3 regions of the Aestuariimicrobium sp. G57 genome follow, and region 2 is predicted to be linked to each of the others. Evidence: predicted binding sites of a transcription regulator. Region 2 holds the regulator's gene; each other region holds the start of a gene.
What was found. Region 2 encodes LexA, which represses DNA repair genes until DNA is damaged. Its sites were predicted from a motif close to TCGAACANNTGTTCGA; they were not measured.
Positions count from the first base shown of each region.

Region 1: the regulator LexA is predicted to act here: its motif matches at 2,483-2,498, upstream of ACQCX5_RS02935 (DUF222 domain-containing protein).
Region 3: the regulator LexA is predicted to act here: its motif matches at 1,936-1,951, upstream of ACQCX5_RS01165 (DUF222 domain-containing protein).

Region 1 covers NZ_JBNINW010000001.1:635,354-639,489, reverse strand. Annotated here, with positions in the region: gene ACQCX5_RS02945 (ACP S-malonyltransferase) at 1-885, opposite strand, end outside; gene ACQCX5_RS02940 (PucR family transcriptional regulator) at 1,037-2,173, opposite strand; gene ACQCX5_RS02935 (DUF222 domain-containing protein) at 2,612-4,090, shown strand; gene ACQCX5_RS02930 (PHP domain-containing protein) at 4,121-4,136, shown strand, end outside.
Region 2 covers NZ_JBNINW010000001.1:80,830-84,965, reverse strand. Annotated here, with positions in the region: gene ACQCX5_RS00405 (RDD family protein) at 1-734, shown strand, start outside; gene ACQCX5_RS00400 (hypothetical protein) at 839-1,039, opposite strand; gene lexA (transcriptional repressor LexA) at 1,527-2,375, shown strand; gene ACQCX5_RS00390 (ATP-dependent DNA helicase) at 2,389-4,136, opposite strand, start outside.
Region 3 covers NZ_JBNINW010000001.1:249,435-253,570, forward strand. Annotated here, with positions in the region: gene ACQCX5_RS01160 (DUF6457 domain-containing protein) at 1-294, shown strand, start outside; gene ACQCX5_RS01165 (DUF222 domain-containing protein) at 335-1,681, opposite strand; gene ACQCX5_RS01170 (DUF2249 domain-containing protein) at 2,230-2,508, opposite strand; gene ACQCX5_RS01175 (helix-turn-helix transcriptional regulator) at 2,581-3,273, shown strand; gene lpdA (dihydrolipoyl dehydrogenase) at 3,285-4,136, opposite strand, start outside.

The sequences.
Region 1 (4,136 bases), 550 kb from region 2:
GTCGGGGGTGTTCAGCGAGAACAGTTCGACGCCCTTCAGGTTGCGCTTGGCGATGCCAGTGAGGGTACCGGCCGGCGGCAGTTCGAGCATGCCGGTGACGCCCAGGTCGGCCATGGCCTGCATGCACAGGTCCCAGCGCACGGGGTTGGCGACCTGGTTGACCAGTCGCGCCAGGTAGTCCTGGCCGTCGTGGACGACCTGGCCGTCGGCATTGCTGAGCAGCTTCGCGCGGGGTGCGTGGGTGGTGATGCCCCCGGCCAGCTGGTCGAGGCGCGCGACGGCCGGCTTCATGTGCTTGGTGTGGAACGCGCCGGCCACGCTGAGGGGGAACAGCCGCGTGCGGGCGGGCGGGTTCTCGGCGAAGGTTGCCAGCTGCTCGACGGTGCCCGCGGCGACGATCTGGCCCGAGCCGTTGTTGTTGGCGGGGGTCAGGCCCGCAGCGGTGATCGCGGCCAGTATCTCGTCCCGGTCGCCGCCGATCACTGCGGTCATCGACGTGGGCCGCACGGCGCTGGCCTCGGCCATCAGGCGGCCACGCTCGCGGACGAAAACCATGGCGGTCTCGGCGCTGATGACACCCACGCCGGCCGCAGCGGTGATCTCGCCGACCGAGTGCCCGGCGACGACCCCGACCTTGTCGTAGGCATCACCGGGGTGGCCGAACAGTTCGAGGGCGGCGAGCATGCCAGAGGCGACCAGCAGGGGCTGGGCCACGGCGGTGTCGCGGATGGTCTCGGCGTCCGCCCCGGTGCCGTAGTGGGTCAGGTCAACCCCGGCGACGGTGCCCAGCCAGTCAAGCCGTGCGGCGAACGTCGGCAGTTCCAGCCAGGGGGCCAGGAAGCCGGGGGTCTGGGCGCCCTGTCCGGGCGCGACGATTGCAAGCACGCCATCAACCTTGTCTGATTCTCAGCATTTTCGTAGGAACGGCATGCACGAAAACTGTGACGGCCAACTTGTGGGGATCCCACAAAGCGCCCACCGTGTGGGGGTGTTCGGCCTTGTCGGGATGCACTGAAACGGGCGGGCTGTGCGATCCTCAGTCCTTCGGCGACGTGCGCCCGGCCGAGAGCCTGCCCAGGGTGATCGCGAGCCGCAGCACGTAGGCATCCCGCGGATCGGTGGGGGAGTACATCGTCACGTCCTGGATGCGCTTGAGCCGGTAACGCACCGTGTTGGCGTGCACGAACAGTGCCCGCGAACTCGCCTCGACCGAGCAGCCGTGGTCGAGGAAACTGGCGCAGGTCGTCAGCAGGTCACCGCCTGCCGCCAGCAGTGGTTGGTAGATGTCGTTGACCAGGATCCGGCGGGCGTGCCCGTCGCCTGACAGCGCGCGTTCGGGCAACAGTTCCACCGCCGAGACGACCCGCGGGCCTTCGGGCCAGGCTGTCGCCACCCGATGCCCCGACATCGCCGCGCGCGCCGAGAGCGAGGCGTCCACCAGGTCTTCGACCACGGGGCCGACCACGATGCTGCCCTCACCGAAGCGGCCCGCGAACTTGGTCGCCAGGGCCACGGCTGCGCCCGCAGAACCCGGTCCGGTGCCCAGGTCGGTGCTGCCCAGGATCACCACGAGCCGCTCACCCTGCACCGCGGCCAACGCGTTGACCCGGGCGCGTTCGGCCTCGCGGCGCACATCCTCTGCAGCCGAACTGGTCTCGTCCGGGGCATCGCCGACGACGACGGTGACAGGCGTGCGTGCCTGCCAACCCAGCGTGGACGCGCGTGAGACCACGGTTTCGTCGGCCTCGGCGCGCATGACGGCATCGACCACGAGCGCCTCGAGCCGGGCATCCCAGGTGCCGCGTTGCTCGGCGGCGCGGGCATAGACCTCGGCGGCGCTGAAGGCGACATCGCGGGAGTAGTACATGATCGCGGTCGACAGCACGGCGCGGTCATTGCGCGGCATGTGCTGGATCTGTTCCTCGACCACGCCGATGGTGGTGCGCACCAGCTCGACGGTCTGGCGCAGGGTGATCTTGCGGGTCAGGGCACGTGGGGCGGCATCGAACATGTTGCCGGGGTTGACCCGGGTGCCGGGTTCGGCCGCGAACCACTCGACGAAGCCGTCGATGCCGGTGCGGGCGACGATCGTGATCCACGAGCGTTCATCGGCGCCGAGGGCGCGGAACCACGCGAGGCGTTCTTCCATCGCGCTGAGCGCGGCGGTGGTCATGGCCGAGATGGTGCCCGAGAGCCGCTTGACCAGCGCATTGCGCGCCCGGGCCGACGAGACGAGGGCATGGGCCGTTCCCGGGACAGGCTCTGCCATGCCCACCTCCCTGTTCTTGCGCGCCTTGGATGGTGAGCATATCGACCCGGGAACGGGTTTGGTGCTGCGGCGGGCTCAGCAGTCGGCCCACAGGTCGGCCCACCTCGAGAGGTCACTATCTGCAGAACACGTCGATGGGATCTGCAGATGGTGACCTCTCGGCGTCCACAAGGGGTTGAGCCGGCGGGTGGGGTCGGCGCATCCTGGGGCCCGCCGAAAATACGTTCGAAAAGCTTGCCGCGGGGTCTTGGCTCGGGCCCGTTGGGCGGATAGAATAGAACGTAGGTGCTAATCGTTCGAGCCCAGTCAGTGGAACCCAGGCAACGGAGAGGGGTGGTCGTGATGGGTGGTCCGGTGTTCCCGGAGGATGTTGATGCGGGTGCGAAGCGTGCGATCCTGGTCGACCTGCGGCAGGCGTATGCGGCGCAGCGGCGGGCTGAGGCGGAGTCGTTCCGGTTGCTGACCGAGGCCGCGAGCCTGTATTTCGTGGTGCCCGGGGGCGCGTCGGAGTCGGTGTTGCATGGGGAGCGGCTCGAGGCGGTGGGCGGTGATGGGGTGCCGCTGGTGGCCGAGTTCTGCGTGGTCGAGATCGCGGCGTTGATGGGCATGACCACTGATCAGGTGCAGGTGGGGCTGCGGCATGCGTTGGATGTGCGGTACCGGTTCCCGGCGACGTGGCAGCACGTGATGGGCGGCGGGTTGCGGGTGTGGCAGGCCGAAGAACTCGCGGCGGTGACGCACCGCTTGCCCGCCGAGCTGTGTGCGGTGATCGATGGTGAGCTGTCGGCATTGGTCGGCACGATGCCGTGGCAGCGGCTGCGGAAGGGACTGCGGGCCCGGGTGCTGGAACTCGACCCCGACCCCGCCAGGAAGGGCCGGAACCTTGCGCGGGGCCGTCGGCGGGTCGACTTCGATGAGTCGGACGAGGGCATCACCGGCATGTCTGCGGTGCTGGACGCGGCGGACGCGGTGTTCCTGAACGCGCAGTTGACGCGGCTGGCGGGCATCCTGGGCGAGGCGGGCAGCACCGACACCCTCACCCAGCGTCGTGCCACAGCGCTGGGGGTGTTGGCGTCACCGGCGCGGGCGTTGCAGTTGTTGCAGGCCTCGGTGCAGGACGCGCTGCCCGATGATCTCGATGATCTTGACTTGGAATGTCCGGCGCGGGGTCAGCGTGGGCATACCTGCGGCACGGTGACGGTGGACCCGGACCGGTTGTTGCCGAAGGCCGAGTTGGTGGTGCACCTGACTGATGCGACCCTCGCCTCCGGTGAGGGGCTCGCGCGGTGCACCGCCTCGGGGCCCGAACGGTTGGATCCTGGTCCGGTGTTGGCGGGTTGGGTGAAGGACCTGCTGGGGCATGCCCGGGTGACGGTGCGTCCGGTGCTGGACCCCGGCGGGGTGGCGCCGGTCGATTCCTACGAGGTGCCGGCGGCGATGCGCCGCTCGGTGCTGTTGTGCAACCCGTACGAGGTGTTCCCGTTCGCGAAGCGTGCTTCTGCGGGGCTTGACCTGGACCACACCCGGCCGTGGGCGTCGTCCCGGCAGGCATGGGTTGACCAACTCGGCGACCCTGTGGGCGAGCGGCAGCCCGAGGATGACCCGCCGTCACGGATTGGGAACCTTGCGCCGCTGTCCCGCAGGGTGCACCGGGCCAAGACCCACGGCGGCTGGACACTGGCCCAACCCTCACCCGGAATCTTCTTGTGGAAGTCACCGCTGGGCTTCGGGTACCTCGTCACGCCCAGCCACAGCTGGCTGATCATGGACCCCACCGGCCAGATCCTGCCCCGCCAACAACCCGCCACAGTCGCCGCCTGACTGAGCTGCGGACGCCCTTATGCTGCGATGGTGAGCACCTTCGACC
Region 2 (4,136 bases):
CCGGCAACACCTGGGACCAGGGCCAGCAGCAGCCCGGCGCCGACCAGTGGGGCCAGTCGCAGCAGTCGGCCGGCAACACCTGGGACCAGGGCCAGCAGCAGCCCGGCGCCGACCAGTGGAACCAGCAGCATCCCGGCGCCGACCAGTGGAACCAGCAGCAGGCCGCTGGTTGGGACCAGGGAGCCGCGCAGCAGCCCTACGGTGCAGCCCCCGGCTACGGTGCCACACCCGGCTATGGCGTCCAGGCTGCTCCGGGCGCCAAGGTGCATCCGATGCTGGGCATTCCGCTCGCAGACTGGGGCAAGCGCGCCCTCGGTGGCTTGCTCGACTTCGTGCTGCCCGGCTTCATCGCCGGCATCATCCTGAGCCTGATCTTCGCCCCCGAAGTCACCTCGACCAGCGGTGGGGTGAGCGTCACCCAGACCAACAACTGGCCGAACATCATCTTCAGCCTGCTGCTGTACCTTGCCCTTGCCTTCGTCAGCCAGCACACCGGCCAGAGCTGGGGCCGCAAGATCGCCAAGACCCAGTTGGTCGGCGAGGACGGTCGTCCGATCGGTCTGGCCAAGAGCTTCATCCGTTACCTGCTGCACTATGTTGACTCGTTCATCTGCCTCATCGGTTGGCTCTTCCCGCTGTGGGATTCGAAGCGCCAGACGATCGCCGACAAGATCATGAAGACCTACGTGATCGACGTCAGCCAGACTGGTCCGGTCAACGTCGCCCAGCAGTGATGAGCTGAGCACGGTCCACCTCCTCGAGGGCCACCTTGCGCACAGGGCCCCAGCCATTCGGCTGGGGCCCTGTTCACATTCGGCTGTGCCTGCTCAGTGCCTGCTCAGCGCGACGCAACGACAGCCACGTCATCGCCAGCAGCGCCATCGGGTGCGCTGACTGTCCACAAGCCCTGGACGACCACCACCACGCCCACCACGAAGACCAACGCGAATGCCACCATGATCGCCAGCAATGCCCGATCACCCAGGCCGGGGTTGCTCGACCGTCGCGCACCCCGTGCCGGGGCGAGCGCCGAAGACACAGTGCATGCGGCCCCATGGGGCCGACCCGCATCGCGACGCTGCCGCGCCGGTGCAACAGGCTGCACAGGTAGCGGTTGGCGGGTGGCCCGCGCGCGCGGGCGACGTCCATCTTGGACGCGGACCGATGAGTTGAGGGTGACAGCGCTCATGTGGATTCTCCTCTGGTGGCCGTGCACACATCCTGCGCAACGGGTGTGGAACTTCGGGGAACAGCTGCGAGCTTCGAACACCTGTTCGAGATGGACTCTAGCGGCTGACGGCTCGCGATTCAAACACTTGTTCCAAACAAACGTTCGACTCACGTTCGCCGACCACCAGCGCCACGCACGAACAGTTGATCACCCGCCTCTGACAAAATCTCCAGCGCACGTCCCCGGCCGCGCTCACCCATGCCGCCCGTAGCCCAAAGTCGGCACGGCGTCGCCCGCGACACGCCAGTTCGAACAGGTGTTTGAATCACGTCATGGATGGCAGTAAGCTGGGTGCATGGTTGCCGATGAATCCCCCCGACGCGCTCAGGCCCCGGCCCCCCAGGCTCCTCGCCGCGCCCGCCGCGGTCCGGGGCGACCCACCAATGCCGAGGTCGCCGCAGAGCTCGGCACCATCACCTCCCTGCCCGATGGGCCGGCCGATGCCGACGGCCTGACGCCGCGACAGCGCCGAATCCTCGAAGTCATCCGCGATGCGGTGGCCGCACACGGCTACCCGCCGAGCATTCGTGAGATGGGCGAGGCCGTCGGTCTCGCGAGCCCCAGCAGCGTCTCGCACCAGCTCAAAACGCTTGAGACCAAGGGCTTCCTGCGTCGGGACCCGAAACGCCCCCGCGCGCTCGAGGTGCAGCTCCCCCCGTCCCTGGCCCTCACCGCAGCGCCACCCCGCCCCCACCCGATCGCCGCAAAGGCCGAGACGCAGCCCACCGAGGTAGAGGTCGACGAGACCGGCGTCAACGACGCGAACCCAGTCGGTGTGGCGGTCCCCATGGTCGGCCGAATCGCCGCCGGCGGGCCGATCCTCGCCGAAGAACGGGTCGAGGACGTGTTCGCCCTGCCGCGCCAGTTGGTGGGCGACGGTGTGCACTTCATGCTCGAGGTCAAGGGTGATTCCATGATCGACGCGGCCATCTGCGACGGCGACTGGGTGGTGGTGCGCCAGCAGGACACTGCCGTCAATGGGGACATCGTCGCGGCCCTGCTCGACAACGAGGCCACGGTGAAGACCTTCAAGCGCAAAGACGGTCAGGTCTGGTTACTGCCTCACAACAAGGACTACGAGCCCATCAACGGCAACTACGCCTCGATCATGGGCAAGGTCGTCGCGGTGCTGCGCAAGGTCTGAGGGCCGCGCGGCCTCAGTCGCGCGCCTGCTGCAGGCGACGCAGCGCCTGCACGGCCATCTCACGATCGGTGGTCATCCAGTATTCCGGCAGGGACGTGCGCAGGAACCCGCCGTAGCGGGCCGTCACCAGCCGTGGGTCGAGCACCGCGACGACGCCACGGTCGGTCGAGCGCCGGATGAGGCGCCCGCTGCCCTGGGCCAGCAGCAACGCGGCATGGGCGGCAGCCACCGACATGAAGCCGTTGCCGCCAGCCTCGGTGACGGCCTGCTGACGTGCCTGCATGAGCGGGTCGTCCGGGCGGGGAAAGGGGATCTTGTCGATGATGACGAGTTCACACGTCTCACCGGGCACGTCGATCCCCTGCCACAGCGACAGCGTGCCGAACAGGCTCACCGAGGGATCGGCGATGAACCTGCTCGTCAGGTCGCTCAGCTGCGACTCGCCCTGGCACAGGATGGTCATGTTCGGCAGTTGGGCACGCACATGTTTGGCCGCTTCGGTGGCATTTCGCTGTGAGGCAAACAGCCCGAGCGTGCGACCACCCGCCGCCCAGACGAGCTCCGCAATCTCTGCGAGCAGTTCGGGTGCCATCCCGTCGCGACGCGGGTTCGGCAGCCCCGCACCGACATACAGGATGCCCTGCTTGCGGTAGTCGAACGGCGAACCGACATCGATGCCCGCCCACGCCCACGGCGCGTCGTCATCCTCCTCGTCGAGCACCACACCCGGGTCGGCCACCCGCTGCTTGCGACTGAGTCCCACGCTCGCAGCGACGTTCTCGAACTCGCCGCCCACCGTCAGCGTCGCGGACGTCAGCACCGTGGGCGTCTGGCCGAACACTTTCTCGCGCATGAGCCCCGCCACCGACAGGGGGGCCACATGCGCCCATCGACCAGCACGCTCGCGTTCAGAGACCCAGACCACATCGGTGCCCTTCAGCGCCGCCATCCGTTCGGCGATGTCGAAGATCTCCTTGACGGCCGCTGCCGCCTGGGACTTCTCGGCATCATCGCCGCGCACGGTCCGGCCCTGGTCCTGTTTGCCCGTCAGTTCACTGGTCGCCTTGCGCGCCGCGTCACGCACCTGCGCAAATGCCCTCACCAGCGGGCCATCCTCAGTGATGCGGGCGAGTTCAGCCGCCGCCAGGGTGTCCTCGAGCGCCTCGGCGGCCTCGAGCAGTTCGACGCCCGCCTCATCGGTGAGCCAACCGAGTGCGCGCCGCGCCACCCGTTCGATGATCTGCGGGCTCAACTCATCACTGGCAGCACCGGTGACCCGGGAGACCAGGTCGTGGGCCTCGTCAATGATCACTGCCCCATGCTCGGGCAGCACTGTGCCGCCGTGCATGGCATCTATGGCGAGCAGGGCATGGTTGGTCACCACGAGGTCGGCCGCCCGGGCCCGTTCGCGGGACAACTCGACGAGGCACTCGCTGCCGAAGGGGCAGCGGTTCACCCCCAGGCACTCGCGCACCGGGATGGACACCTGCGCCCAGGCCGCAGGGGTGTGGCTCGGCGCGTCATCCCGGTCGCCCAGCTGCTTGTCCTTGACCTGCGTCTCGACCCATTCGCGCAACATGACCACTTCGGCGCCCACAGCCGAGGCGCGGTCGGCGTTGCGCGTCGCGGCGGCCAGTTCGGTGCCGCCCAGCAGGGCCTCTTGCTCTTCGCCCAGGCCTTCGCGGGTGCGATAGAGGCAGGCATAGTTCGTGCGGCCCTTCAGGATCGCTGCGGTGGGCCTGAACCCCGTGACCTCTTCGA
Region 3 (4,136 bases), 170 kb from region 2:
GCGGTGCCCGGCGGTGAGCAGGACCCGGCGGCGTGGGCGCGTTTCGTGGACGACGCGTGCGCGCGGCTGGGGTTGGATCGCCGGCTGGTCGACGAACTGGCCATCCTGGACTTGACCAGACAGGTGGCGCACGCCGGGGCCCGTCCGGTGGCCCCGGTGGCGGCGTTCGTGTGGGGGGTGGCGATGGCGTCGGGTGGTGGCGCAGGCGATGGCGGTGGCGACGCGGCGCCCGAGGTGGTCATGGAAAGGCTGCGGTCAGCTGTCGCCTCGGCTCCGACGCCAGCCACGGTCTGAGGGCATGCCGGGGTGCGGCGGGTGCGGCTGGGTGGCTGGGTCAGGCGGCGGGCAGGATCTGTCCGGTGGGGTCCTCGATCAGCCAGGTGTGGCTGGGGGTGACGAGGTAGCCGAACCCGAGGGGTGATTTCCAGAGGTAGGTGCCGGGTGACGGCTGGGACAGTCGCCAGCCGCCGTGGGTCTTGGCCCGGTGGACCTTTCGGGAGAGTGGGGCGAGGTTGTCGGGCCTGGTTAGTGGTTGTTGGCCTGGTCGGGGTGGTGCCCAGGGGATGGTGTGGTCCAGGTCCAGCCCTCGTGAGGACTTCTTGGAGTAGGGGAAGGCTTCGTGGGGGTTGCGCAGGGTGATCCATTCCCGCATCCGGGGTGGCACGTGGTAGGCGTCGGTGGGTGCGAGTTCTTCCGGGTTCAGGACGGGACGGACGTTGATGCGGGTGTTGCCGGTGAGGTGTTTCACCCAGCCGGCGAGTAGGGAGCCGGCTTTCTCGACCTTCACGAGCCCTTCGCCGGTGTGCAGGGTGGTGTCGGTGAGGTGGACGATCAGGTCGGTGCGGGGCAGTAGTTGGTCGGGGTCGACGGTGATGGTGCCGCAGGTGTGGCCGCGTTGGCCCTGTGCGGGGCAGTCGGGGTTGAACCCGTCGGCCTCGCCGGGCAGCTCATCTGTGAGGGCGGCTTGCAGCAGCTGCAACGCCCGTGCTGGGGTGGCGAGCAGGCCGAGTGCCTGGGCGCGCCGGACCTGTTGGGATTCGCGGTTGCCGCCGTGGGCGAGGATTTCGGCGAGCCGGTTCAGTTGGGCGTCGAGGAAGATCGCATCCGCAGTATCGATCGTCGCCGACACGTCGGCGACGCCGGCCCCGGAGCCGTCGACGCCGCGGGTGTTGATGTCCACCCGCCGCCTCGCCAACGCCTCGTCCACCGGCGGTTGGGTGGGGTCGTGCAGCAGCTCCTCGACGCACGCTTTGATGAACTCGAGCACGCGGCCGAAAGCCATGGTGTTGAGCCAGTGGGGCAGGTCCCTGTCGAGACTGACGGCCTGCTCATACGACAGTTGCCAGGTGGCGCTGGCGAGTTCGGTGGCCTGCCAGACGCGGAGGCGGCCGTCCATCAGCACGGCCCAGGTGTTCGGCAGTCGGTGCCTGACAGCGAGGGCATGCGCGATGTGGATCCTGACGGCTTCTTCGGACTGCCGCAGCGCCGCCGCCAACTCCAACGTGCAGAACTCCGCCACCCCCGGCGTCCCGTCCCCGCCCCACTGCACCAGCCGCTCCGTCCCGGCGAGCACGGGTGATTCTTCCGGGATGTAGCTGTATTGGTCGGCGAACTCGGCATAGAGCCGGAACTCCTCAGCCTCCGCGCGGCATTTGGCGAGGAACGCATCATTCAACGCCACGAGCTTCGCCCGCGCCCCTTCAGCGCTGATCTCGGTCTTCGCGAACCGCTGCTCCGAGGGTCGCCGGTCAATCGGCGGCCTCGGTTTGCGTGTCCGCCTCGGCCACGACCGAGCCGGCTCCGGGTCGGGCGCGGCTGGCGCAGGTCTGGTTCGTGTTGGAGTTGGTCTTGCAGGTGTTGCGGCGTTGGATCCCATCCGGACCACCTCGCCCCTTCATCTCGAGGGAATGAACCACGATCCGACACCACCTCGTGTCGAACGGTTGTTCTATTCTCGCAAGCCCATCGACCCCACACAACCCCCGGGCAAGATCTGTGGAAAACTATTTCCCCACCAACCTCGCGGGCACCCATCGCCGGCAACACCGTGCAGAAACCTCGCCCCAGACCGAGGTTCCCGCACACCGTCCCCACTGTGGACCGTCCCTGGTGGACCAGCGCCCCACAGCAACAGCCGCGTCGGCAACATCACCGACGCGGCTGCAGGGGTGGCGCATCGGCGATGTCCGCCCCGTCCGGGCTCGCCGCGCGCCATCAACACCCAGGTCGTCACACCCGGGCGAGCTTCAGCTTCCAGGCCTCCGGGCCCTCTTCCAGGTAGCTGATCTCGATGCTGTCCCCATGTGCCTGCTGGATCTGCGCCAGCAGCGGCAGCGGGTTGTGCGGCGCCACCAGCGCCAGCGCGCTGCCGGGCTGCAGCGAGTCAACCGCACCCAGGATCGCCGCATGGCGAATGGCGTGGCTGATGGTGCGGGCGTCGATCACGGGCAGGTCGTCATGTTCGCCGCAGCCGCAGGTGTGCTTCTCGACGATGGGCAGGTCGGTCATCTGTGAGCCTTTCGAAGGGTTCGTGCATCAATTCTTACAGACCAAGCTGTAGTTATTCAGTATGATCACACCATGAGCACCGCGCTGGGACCCACCCCCCTGATATCCCAGTCCGCGATCACGCCGGCCCGGGCCAAGGTTGCCCGGGCGCTCGCCGACGCCGCCACTCCACCCACGCTCGCCGAACTCGTCACCACGCTCGGCGGCCACCCCAACACCACCCGGGCCCACCTCGATGCCCTCGCCACCGCCGGTCTCGCCACTGTCGGCACCAGGGCAACCCCCGGGCGCGGGCGGCCGGCGTCCACCTGGCAACTCACTGACCACGGACGACGTGCGCTGGCCGGCGACCCCGCCATCACGACGCATGTCGAGGTGATGACGGCCATCGCAGCCCATCTTGACGACCTGCCCGACGGACCCGATCGTGCCCACCGCATCGGGCACGACTGGGGCCGGCAGCACCAGCTCGACGGCAGCCCCGCGCAGCTGCTGCCGCTGCTCGACGGGCTTGGCTTCTCACCTGCTGGCGACGGCGACGTCGTCCGTCTGCTCACCTGCCCCCTGCTCGGGTCGGCACGCGAATACCCCGCCGTGGTCTGCGGGCTGCACGCCGGTCTGATCGCGGGGGCCACCGGCCGGGACGACCTCGCCCTCGAGCCGTTCGCCGAACCGGGGGCCTGCCGTGTCGTGCACCGCGTCGTGCACCGCCATGCAGACGAGGGCCCGGGCGCAATGCCCGAGCCCTCCGAGTGCCAGCCCTGATCAGTAGGTGATCAGTAGTTGATCATGTGGCCGCCGATGCCCTCGGCAGCCTCCTTGAGAGCCTCCGACAGGGTCGGGTGCGCGTGGATTGCACGGCCGATCTCATCGGTGGTCAGGTCGTACTGCTGGGCGAGCACCAGCTCGGGCAGCAGTTCGGTGACGTCGGGGCCGATCATCGAGGCACCGAGAATCTCGTTGTAGCGCGCATCGGCGACGATCTTGACGAAGCCGACGCCGTCGCCCAGGCCCCAGGCCTTGCCGTTGGCGGCAAAGGGGAACTTGGCCGTCTTGACCTCGTACCCCTTCTCCTTGGCCTGGTCCTCGGAGTACCCGAAGCTGGCCACCTGCGGCTGGCAGTAGGTCGCACGCGGGATCATGTCGTAGTTGATCGGCTCGGTGGGGGCACCGGCGATGGTCTCGGCGGCCACGACGCCCTGGGCCTCTGCGGCGTGGGCGAGCATCATCTTGGCGGTCACGTCACCGATGGCGTAGACGCCCGGCACGTTGGTGCGCATGTATTCATCGATCGCGATGGCGCCGCGATCGGTCAGCGCCACGCCGGTCTTGTCGAGGCCATAGCCCGAGAGGCGCGGGGCGAAGCCGAGTGCCGAGAGCACCTTGTCAGCCTCGAGCACCTGGGCGTCGCCGCCCTTGGCCGGGGCCACGGTCACGCGCACGTTCGAGCCGGTGTCCTCGATCGACTGCACGGCAGTGCTGGTGAGCACCTTGATGCCGAGCTTCTTGTACTGCTTGGCGAGCTCGGCCGAGATTTCCTTGTCCTCGGTCGGCACCATGCGGTCTGCGTACTCGACGATGGTGACGTCGACGCCGTAGCTGTTGAGCACATAGGCGAACTCGGTGCC